Regions from separate parts of the Frankia sp. CeTa3Moorea genome, predicted to be linked through region 3. Evidence: predicted binding sites of a transcription regulator. Region 3 holds the regulator's gene; each other region holds the start of a gene.

Region 1 (3,273 bases), on a different contig from region 3:
CACCCGTGGGCCTCGTCCCGCCCCCGGGCCGAGAATTCAGTTCGCCATGTCGACGAACCGTGAGTAATGGCCCTGGAAGGCGACGGTGACGGTGCCGGTCGGCCCGTTGCGGTGCTTGGCGATGATGAGGTCCGCCTCGCCGGCACGCGCCGACTCCTTCTCGACCGTGTCCTCCCGGTACAGCAGGATCACTGCGTCGGCGTCCTGCTCCAGGCTTCCGGACTCGCGCAGGTCGGAGACCTGGGGACGCTTGTCGGCCCGCTGCTCGGAGGCGCGGTTGAGCTGGGAGATGGCGACCACCGGAACGTCGAGCTCCTTGGCGAGCAGCTTCAGCGACCGCGAGATCTCGCTGACCTCCTGCTGACGGTTCTCCACCTTCTTGGGCGACGACATCAGCTGCAGGTAGTCGAGGATCACCAGGCGCAGCTCGTTGCGCTGCTTCAACCGCCGGGCCTTCGCCCGGACCTCCATCATCGTCAGGTGCGGGCTGTCGTCGATGAACAGCGGGGCCGCCGCGACCTCGCCTATCCGGCGGGCCAGGCGACCCCAGTCGTCATCGGTGAGCCGGCCCGTGCGGATGTTCTGCAGGGACACCCGCGCCTCCGCGGACAACAGCCGCATGGTGATCTCCATGCGGCTCATCTCCAGCGAGAAGATGACCGACGCCATCCCGTTCTTGATCGACGCCGCCCGGGCGAAGTCCAGGCCGAGGGTCGACTTGCCCACGGCCGGCCTGGCCGCGACGATCCACAGCTGGCCGCCGTGCAGGCCGTTGGTCAGCTCGTCGAGGTCGACGAAACCGGTGGGCACCCCGGTCAGCGAACCGTCATGCCCCTGGATGGACTCGATCTCCTCCAGCGCCGGGTTGAGCAGCTCCCCCAGCGGCAGGTAGTCCTCGTTCGTCCGGCGCTCGGTCACCTCGTATACGGCCGCCTGGGCGCGGTCGACGACGTCGCTGACGTCCGGAGCCGCGCCGTAGGCGAGCTGCACGATGCGGGTGCCGGCCTCCGCGAGGCGGCGCAGGACCGCCTTCTCCGCGACGATACGGGCGTAGTACCCGGCGTTGGCCGCGGTGGGCACGCTCGAGATGAGGGTGTGCATGTAGGCCGGACCGCCCACCCGCTCGAGCAGATCGCGGCGGCCGAGCTCGGCGGCGACGCTGATGACGTCCGCAGGCTCCCCCCGGCCGTAGAGATCGCCGATGACCTCGTACACGAGGCCGTGCGCGGGACGGTAGAAGTCACCCGTCTGCAGAACCTCGACGACGTCGGCGATGGCGTCTTTCGACAGCAGCATGCCGCCGAGCACGCTCTGCTCGGCGGGCAGGTCGTGCGGAGGAGTCCGGTCGAACTCCGTACTCCCACCGGAACCACGCGAGATCTCGGTGACGCTCACGACGCACCCTCCCGGGACTCCCGTAGACCCGCATTCGAACGTATGTTCGTACAGATCGGAATCGCTGTCAACGGACCGCTCCGCCCCCGGTCAGCCGGGAGCTCCCAGCAGGGACCGGGCGGGCGGCCTCCGGTGAGCCTCTCGCCGGGCGCCGCCCGCGTCACCGAAGGAGACCTGGCCCGATCAGGCTAGAAGTACCTTCCTCAGTCTGGAGGGTCCGACCTTACGGACCGGCGGGCACCCCCACCAAAAAGTTATCCACAGGCCCTTGTGGAAAAGCTGTGGGCAACCGGCCGGAACCTGGGGAGGACATCGGGACGGAAACCGGAAACCTGTGGACACCCGAGACCACAGCCTCGACGAAACCCAGCTGGCAGGCGCCCGCATCGCGAGTGCCCTGTGGATAAGAAAAAGTTTCGGATCTGCTCGTCGCCCCTTGCCCCACGCACAACGAACTCCCCTGGCCGGCCGCCTGAGACGGTCGGCCAGGGGAGCCGGTACAGCGAGCGCGGCGGTACAGCGGGAGAAACGGCGGACGCCGCCGTCAGACCCGCCCGGCCTCGGGCCCATCCGGCCGCGATCAGGCCCGCCCAGCCCTGGTCAGGCCTGCGTGACCTGGAGCTTCACGGTCGCGGTCACCTCGGGGTGCAGATGCACGGCGACGGTGTAGGCGCCCAGGGACTTGATCGGCGTGGTGAGCTCGACACGGCGCCGGTCGAGCTCGGGGCCACCCGCGGCGGTCACCGCCTCCACCACGTCGGCCGCCGTTACGGAACCGAACAGGCGGCCTTCCTTGCCCGCCCGGCTGGTCAGCTCGACCTTGAGGCCACCGAGCTGACCGGCGATCTCCTGAGCGTGCCCGAGATCGCGGACCGCGCGGGCCGACCGGGCCCGCTTGATCTGCTCGACCTGACGCTCCGCGCCCTTGGTCGCGAGGATCGCGTACCGGCGGGGCACGAGGTAGTTGCGCCCGTACCCGTTCGCGACCTCCACGATGTCACCCGGGCTACCGAGACCGGGGACCTCCTGGGTCAGGATGAGCTTCATCACCACCCCCTACCGGGCCGAGGCGGTGTAGGGCAGCAGCGCCATCTCGCGGCTGTTCTTCACCGCCGTCGCCACGTCGCGCTGGTGCTGGCTGCAGTTACCGCTCACCCGACGGGCCCGGATCTTGCCCCGGTCGGAGATGTACTTGCGCAGCAGCGAAGTGTCCTTGAAGTCGATGTAGTCGACCTTGTCCTTGCAGAAAACGCAAACCTTCTTCTTGGGCTTGCGCACGGCCGCCTTGGCCATGGGTGTGCTCCTACCTCGTTGTGTCGTTCGCGAGGACGACGACCGGCCGCTCAAAACGGTGGCTCGTCGGAGTAGCCGCCGGCCGGTTGCGACCAGGGGTCATCGATGGGTGCTCCACCACTACCGCCGCCGTAGCTGCCGGCCGGAGCGCCCGCGGGAACACCGGCGGGGGCGCCGGGGGGGGCGCCGTAGCCGCCTCCGCCACCGCCCCCGTAACTGCTGCCACCACCGCCGCGCGCGGCCTTGACGACCTTGGCGGTGGCGTAGCGCAGGCTCGGGCCGATCTCGTCGACATCGAGCTCGATCACGGTACGCTTCTCACCCTCGCGGGTCTCGAACGACCGCTGCTTGAGGCGGCCGGTGACGATGACCCGAGCGCCCTTCTGCAGCGACTCGGCGACGTGCTCCGCCGCCTGGCGCCAGATGGAGCAGCGCAGGAACAGCGCCTCGCCGTCCTTCCACTCGTTGGTCTGGCGGTCGAGGGTGCGCGGCGTGGAGGCGACGGTGAAGCTGGCGACCGCGGCACCGTTCGGGGTGAACCTCAGTTCGGGGTCGTTGGCTAGGTTGCCGACGACAGTGATGACG
Region 2 (3,273 bases), on a different contig from region 3:
GGGGTCGGGTATCTTGTCAACCCGGGTCGCCCGGACCAACCGCGCCACGGCGAGGATCAGAACGCTCAGGACGGCAAGTACGAGTGACGACAGGACGACGAGGACGCCCTCCATCGCTGCTCCCTCCGCTTCCGTCGGACCCGCACAGGCGGGCTGGAGCGGCGAAGGACCCTCGTCTCGGCACGATCACAGCCGTAGAGGGGCAGCACGCGGATTGCGCCATTGCGATATGGAGCCCGGACGGCCTCCCGAACCGGCCTATCCAACGTCGACCGGCCGGCGAGCATACCGTCTTCGGGCACCCACTCGCAGCGGCTGCCTCCGTGTGAAGTTGGACGAGCTATCAAGACCGCGTCGCCGCGGGAGTCCTGTCACCTTTCAAGAAAGACTAGGTCTCGCACAATCCCTGGTCAAGAAATAAGGGCGCATTGACGGCCCAGGCTCAATCTCCCCACCACTCACACCGAGCCGTCGTCTTCGTCGCCATCGACCACCCAGGCCATCCGACCTCCGCCGTCGAGCCCCTGAGCGACTTGCTCGCTCACGACCCGGACCGCCAGTTCGACCGGATAGCCCTTTCGGGTCAGCATGGCGAGGAGCCTTCGGGTACGGACCTGCTCGGGCAGGCGGTCCATCGACCGCAGCCGACGAAGGACGAGCTCGCGGGCGCCCTCCTCCTCGTCGTCCGCCCCGACCACCGCCACGGCGGCCTCGACGGTGTCCGGATCCACTCCCCGCTTACGCAGCTCTGTGGCCAAGGCCTGCCTACCCAGCCCACGACGGGCCCGAGCGGAGGAGACGAAGGCGGCGGCGAAGGCCTCGTCATCGATCAGACCGACGGCGGCCAACCGGTCGAGGACCACACCGGCGATCTCATCGGTGACCCCTCGTCGCCGCATGGTCGCCGCAAGCTCTGCTCGGCTCCTCGCTCTGGTCGCCAACTGATGCAGACAGATCTCCCGCGCGACCGAGATCGGATCCTTCAGCCGCGGCTCTTCGTCCGCCGCGACGGCCGTCCGGGCGAACGACGGACCGGCCGCGGCATTCCCCGGATCTGCTCCTGCCATCGGCTACAGATCGACCGGGACGGGCGCCACGGCATCGGATTCGAGACTGGGCAGGATGCCGAGCTTCTCCTTGATCTTCTTTTCGATCTCGTTGGCCAGATCGGGGTTGTCCCGCAGAAACGACCGGGCGTTCTCCTTGCCCTGGCCGAGCTGATCGCCGTCGTAGGTGTACCAGGCACCGGACTTACGAATAATGCCGTGCTCGACCCCCATGTCGATCAGGGAACCCTCCCGGCTGATACCGCCTCCGTAGACGATGTCGAATTCGGCGGTCCGGAACGGCGGCGCCACCTTGTTCTTCACCACCTTGACGCGGGTCCGGTTACCCACGGCCTCCGTGCCGTCCTTGAGGGTTTCGATACGACGGACATCGAGGCGCACCGACGCATAGAACTTCAGCGCCTTACCACCGGTCGTGGTCTCCGGGGAGCCGAACATCACCCCGATCTTCTCGCGCAACTGGTTGATGAAGATCGCGGTCGTGCCGGAGTTCGCCAGCGCCGCGGTCATCTTGCGCAGAGCCTGGGACATCAGGCGGGCCTGGAGGCCGACGTGGCTGTCCCCCATCTCACCCTCGATCTCGGCCCTCGGGACCAGCGCGGCCACCGAGTCGATAACGATGATGTCCAGCGCGCCGGACCGGACAAGCATGTCCGCGATCTCCAACGCCTGCTCGCCGGTATCCGGCTGGGAGACCAGCAGACCGTCGGTGTCGACGCCGAGCTTTCCCGCGTACTCGGGGTCGAGCGCGTGCTCGGCGTCGATGAACGCCGCGATACCACCGGCCGCCTGCGCGTTCGCCACCGCGTGCAGGGCGACGGTCGTCTTCCCGGACGACTCCGGGCCGTAGATCTCAATGATGCGCCCCCGCGGCAGCCCGCCGATGCCGAGCGCGACATCCAGAGCAATCGAACCGGTGGGGATGGCCTGGATCGGCGGCCTGGCGTCGTCCCCCAACCGCATGACCGATCCCTTGCCGAACTGCTTGTCGATCTGCGCCAAGGCGTTATCCAACGCCTTCTCACGGTCGAGTCCTGCCATTGGAGCTACTCCATGCTGAGGTCGTCGAGTCTTGGCCACGAGGATGACGTTAGGCCGTGGGTCCGACAGTTTCGAGGGTCGAGGATGATCTGTGGACAAGTAGCCGCACAGGGACGACTCTAGACGAACATGCGTTCGACGACCCGACGACACACCGGACGGTGGCTCAGCGCTCCCGCGCCGGCACATCGAACTCCTCGCACACGGTTCGCCAGACGGTCTTGGCGTCGTCACCACGGGCCAGGGCCACCTCGACCGTCGCGCCACCGAGACCGGACAACACATGATCACGCGCAAACGACTCTGCGTACGCGGAACCGAACCGTGTGTTCATCTTCGCCCAGAACTCGGTCAACCGCACTTCGCCAGTGTGCACCGTCCGGACGGGACGGGACCACCCAAGGGGGTCCTGGTCGGGGATCCCCACCGGGGATCCCCGGTTGGGGTTCCCACCGGCGGAACCACGGTCGGGGGGAACCACGGTCGCGGGAACCACGACCGGGTCGAGGCCGGGCCCCACGGCGGGCCCGGCCTGAACCACACCGGCGGAAAGTTGTCGGTCCCTCGACGCAGACTGGTCAACGTGCCCGGCTTCACTTCCCCCGATCCGCCGGATCCGCTCACGGCGTTCTCCGCCCCGACCCGGAGCTGGTTCGGCGCGGCCTTCACCGCCGCGACCCCCGCCCAGCGGGGCGCGTGGGAGGCGATTCGCACCGGCGGCAACGCGCTGGTCGTCGCACCCACGGGTTCGGGGAAAACGCTGGCCGCCTTCCTGTGGTCGCTGGACACGCTGGCCCGCTCGACGCCGCCGGCCGAGCCCACCCGGCGCTGCCGGGTGCTCTACGTCAGCCCGCTCAAGGCGCTGGCCGTCGACGTCGAACGGAACCTGCGGGCGCCGCTCGCGGGGATACGCTCCGCCGCGCAACGGCTCGGTCTACCCCAGCCGGACGTGACCGTGGGTCTGCGGTCGGGCGACACCCCCGCCGCCGAACGGCGCGGTTTCGGCACCCGGCCCCCCGACGTCCTGATCACCACCCCGGAGTCGCTCTTCCTCATCCTCACCAGTGCCGCGCGGGAGTCGCTGCGCGGCGTCCGGACGGTGATCGTCGACGAGGTCCACGCGGTGGCGGGCACCAAGCGTGGCGCCCACCTCGCGCTGAGCCTG
Region 3 (3,273 bases):
TCCCGACTGTCGACGACGCGACTGTCCGGATGCCGGCAGAACGGGCACCGCACGCGCTACGCCTCCTTCGCCCGCGCCGGAGCCGACCGCCCCGGACCGGGGACGACGGGACACCGTTGAGGACCCGGCATCCACGCCGGACGGACCACCTTGTGGATGGACCGCCAGCTCCCCGTGGAAGACCTGTGGAACAACCTGTGGGTGACTTACACCCCGGTAAGCACCAGATGTTGTGTCCAAGGTAGCGCACGGCCCCAGAGATGGGGACAGCACCCCCGTATGGTCCGTGTGGTCCGCACCGCACGCGGCACCGCACGTGGACGAAAGACGACGGTGCGCGAGCCCCCGCGCCGAGACACTCGTGGACCCGGGAAGCCGGGGAAGCCGGGCGTCAGGGAAGGAGTAACGACTGGCCCGGGGTGATCAGTGGCGACCGCAGGTGGTTCAGCCGCATCAGCCGGTCCACCACGACCCGGGTGTCGGCGCTCTCGTCGAGCGCCACCGCCACCGCCCACAGCGTCTCCCCCGGCACGACCAGATGGCGCCGCGGCGCCTCCGCGGCATCCGGCCCGGCGATCGACACCCCAGGCATGATCATGATTGCCACCGCCACGACAACCGCCACGACAATCGATACCACCACCACCCGACCCCGCCGGGTCAGCCGGAGCGGCGGGGGTGCGGGCGGGCGACCCGGCGGGTATCCCGCCGGCCGGCGACCCGCCCGGTCCCTGGCCGTCGACAGGTCGACGACCCGCGCCCTGTGTGCGGATCCCATGGCACCCTCCCGTTCCGACGACACCGAACGCCGAAGATCGAACCTTCGTTCGATCGAACGCGTGGTCGATTGTCGCATCGGGAACCGGAAACCGCCAGGAACACGCTCGAACAGACGTTTGAGATTCTGCGACCCGCCGGTTACCGTCGAGTCGATCGGGTGTGAACCGGGCGGTTTCCCTCGGTCACGGACGGCGGCGAGTCGGTGGGTGACGGCTTCCGGAGCGGGACGGTCCGCCGTGCGGCCACCGGCCGGCCGGTGGCCGCACGGCGGAAGAAAAACGCGACGAGGAGAGCGGTAAGCGATGACTAGCCAAGGCAGGGGTACGCGCCGGGGCGGAACCCGCGGCAACGTGCGAGCCTTTCCCGAAGGCCCCGCGGACGCGGGCCTGACCCCCCGGCAGCGCAAGGTGCTGGAGGTCATCCGGGCCGCGGTGGAGCGGCGCGGATATCCGCCCAGCGTGCGGGAGATCGGTGAGGCGGTCGGCCTCACCAGCACCAGTAGTGTGGCTCACCAGCTCAAGGTGCTCGAGGAGAAGGGCTACCTGCGGCGGGACCCGAACCGCCCGAGAGCGATGGAGGTGCTGACCGTCGAGCACCCCCGGCGACGCGCGGATGTGGGCGCGGGCGCGACGACGGTGGCGGGCACGATTCCCATCGTCGGTGAGGCGGCGCCGGGCACCACCGAAGGAAGCAAGTCGGACGCGGCCTACGTGCCGGTGCTGGGCCGGATCGCCGCCGGTGGCCCGATCCTGGCCGAGCAGGCGGTCGAGGACGTCTTCCCGCTACCCAGGGAGATCGTCGGCGAGGGCACTCTGTTCCTGCTCCGGGTCGTCGGCGACTCGATGATCAACGCGGCGATCTGCGACGGTGACTGGGTGGTCGTCCGCCAGCAGCCGGTCGCGGACAACGGGGAGATCGTCGCCGCAATGATCGACGGGGAGGCGACGGTCAAGCGTCTGCGGGTTCGGGCCGGCAAGATCTGGCTACATCCGGAGAACCCGGCCTTCGCCGACATCCCCGGTGAGGATGCGACCATCCTCGGCCGGATCGTGGCTGTGCTCCGCAGGGTTTGATGTGGATCGGCCGGCCGCCCGTCGGGCGGCCGGCCGGGTTGCCTCGCGTCTGATCGCTCCTGGGCTCAGGCCCGGTAGGCGTGCAGCTCCGCCGCGAGTCCCGAGGAAACCCGGGCGGACAGCCGGGTACCGGTCTCAGTGTGCTCCATCGTGAGCACCTCGCCGTTCGCGTGCACCCGGGAGACCAAGTCGCCCCGGGTGTAGGGCACGAGCACGCGCATCTCCACGTCGGGATGCGGCACCCGGGCACAGAGCGCGTCGACCAGCGCGGCCAGCCCCTCGCCCGTGCGTGCCGAGACGAACACGGCGTCCGGGGCGAGCTGGCGCAGCCCCGCGACGACCGTCGGCTCCACGGCGTCCACCTTGTTGACGACGATCAGCTCGGGAACGCCGCCCGCGTCGATGTCGTTGAGAACCTCGCGCACGGCGGAGATCTGCGCGGCCGGATCCGGCGATGATCCGTCCACAACGTGCAGGATGAGATCGGCATCGGCGACCTCTTCCAGCGTCGAGCGGAACGCCTCGACGATCTGATGCGGCAGATGCCGGACGAATCCGACGGTGTCGGTCAGGGTGAAGGCCCGGCCGTCCGGCAGGGTCGCCCGCCGCACGGTCGGATCGAGGGTGGCGAACAGCGCGTCCTCGACCAGGACACCCGCGCCGGTCAGCCGGTTGAGCAGCGACGACTTACCGGCGTTGGTGTAACCGGCGATCGCCACGCTGGGGACCTCGCCCCGCCGCCGGGCGGAACGCTTGGTCTCCCGCACGGTCGTCATCGCGGCGAGCTCGCGGCGCAACCGCGCCATCCTGGCCCGCAGCCGCCGACGATCGGTCTCGATCTTCGTCTCACCGGGACCGCGGGTACCGATGGGCGCCCGGCCGCCGCCACTGGCCGCGGCCCGCGACATCGACTCACCCCACCCACGCAGCCGGGGCAGCATGTACTGCAACTGCGCGAGCTCGACCTGGGCCTTGCCCTCGCGAGAGGTCGCGTGCTGGGCGAAGATGTCCAGGATGAGGGCCGTCCGGTCGATGACCTTTACTTTGACGACCTCCTCCAGCTGCCGCAGCTGACCCGGGGTGAGCTCGCCATCGCAGACCACCGTGTCCGCGCCGGTCGCCGCGACGACCTCGGCGAGCTCGCGGGCCTTGCCCGAACCGACGTAAGTCGCGGCATCCGGCCGGTCGCGACGCTGCACGAGCGCGTCGAGCACCACCGAACCGGCGGTCGTGGCGAGCGCCGCGAGCTCCGCCATGGAGCTCTCGGCCGACCGCGGGGAACCCGACGTCCATACGCCGATGAGGACGACACGCTCCAGCCGCAGCTGCCGGTACTCGACCTCGGTGACGTCGTCGAGCTCGGTGGCGAGACCGGGAACCCGCCGCAACGCGGCGCGATCCTCCAGGTCGAAACCGTCCC

Evidence for each region. Region 3 encodes LexA, which represses DNA repair genes until DNA is damaged. Its sites were predicted from a motif close to CGAACNNNNGTTCG; they were not measured.
Region 1: a site for LexA is predicted at 1,431-1,444, ahead of dnaB (replicative DNA helicase). Genes of this name have one in related genera too.
Region 2: a site for LexA is predicted at 2,233-2,246, ahead of recA (recombinase RecA). Genes of this name have one in related genera too.

Annotation. Positions count from the first base shown of each region.
Region 1 is NZ_CDXDOR010000001.1:65,715-68,987, forward strand. It holds gene dnaB (replicative DNA helicase) at 37-1,395, opposite strand; gene rplI (50S ribosomal protein L9) at 1,996-2,442, opposite strand; gene rpsR (30S ribosomal protein S18) at 2,452-2,688, opposite strand; gene AC08OV_RS00340 (single-stranded DNA-binding protein) at 2,739-3,273, opposite strand, start outside.
Region 2 is NZ_CDXDOR010000128.1:6,353-9,625, reverse strand. It holds gene rny (ribonuclease Y) at 1-114, opposite strand, end outside; gene recX (recombination regulator RecX) at 459-1,067, opposite strand; gene recA (recombinase RecA) at 1,071-2,108, opposite strand; gene AC08OV_RS18870 (DUF3046 domain-containing protein) at 2,275-2,469, opposite strand; gene AC08OV_RS18865 (ATP-dependent helicase) at 2,662-3,273, shown strand, end outside.
Region 3 is NZ_CDXDOR010000036.1:27,441-30,713, forward strand. It holds gene nrdR (transcriptional regulator NrdR) at 1-53, opposite strand, end outside; gene AC08OV_RS09190 (LysM peptidoglycan-binding domain-containing protein) at 392-778, opposite strand; gene lexA (transcriptional repressor LexA) at 1,083-1,853, shown strand; gene hflX (GTPase HflX) at 1,919-3,273, opposite strand, start outside.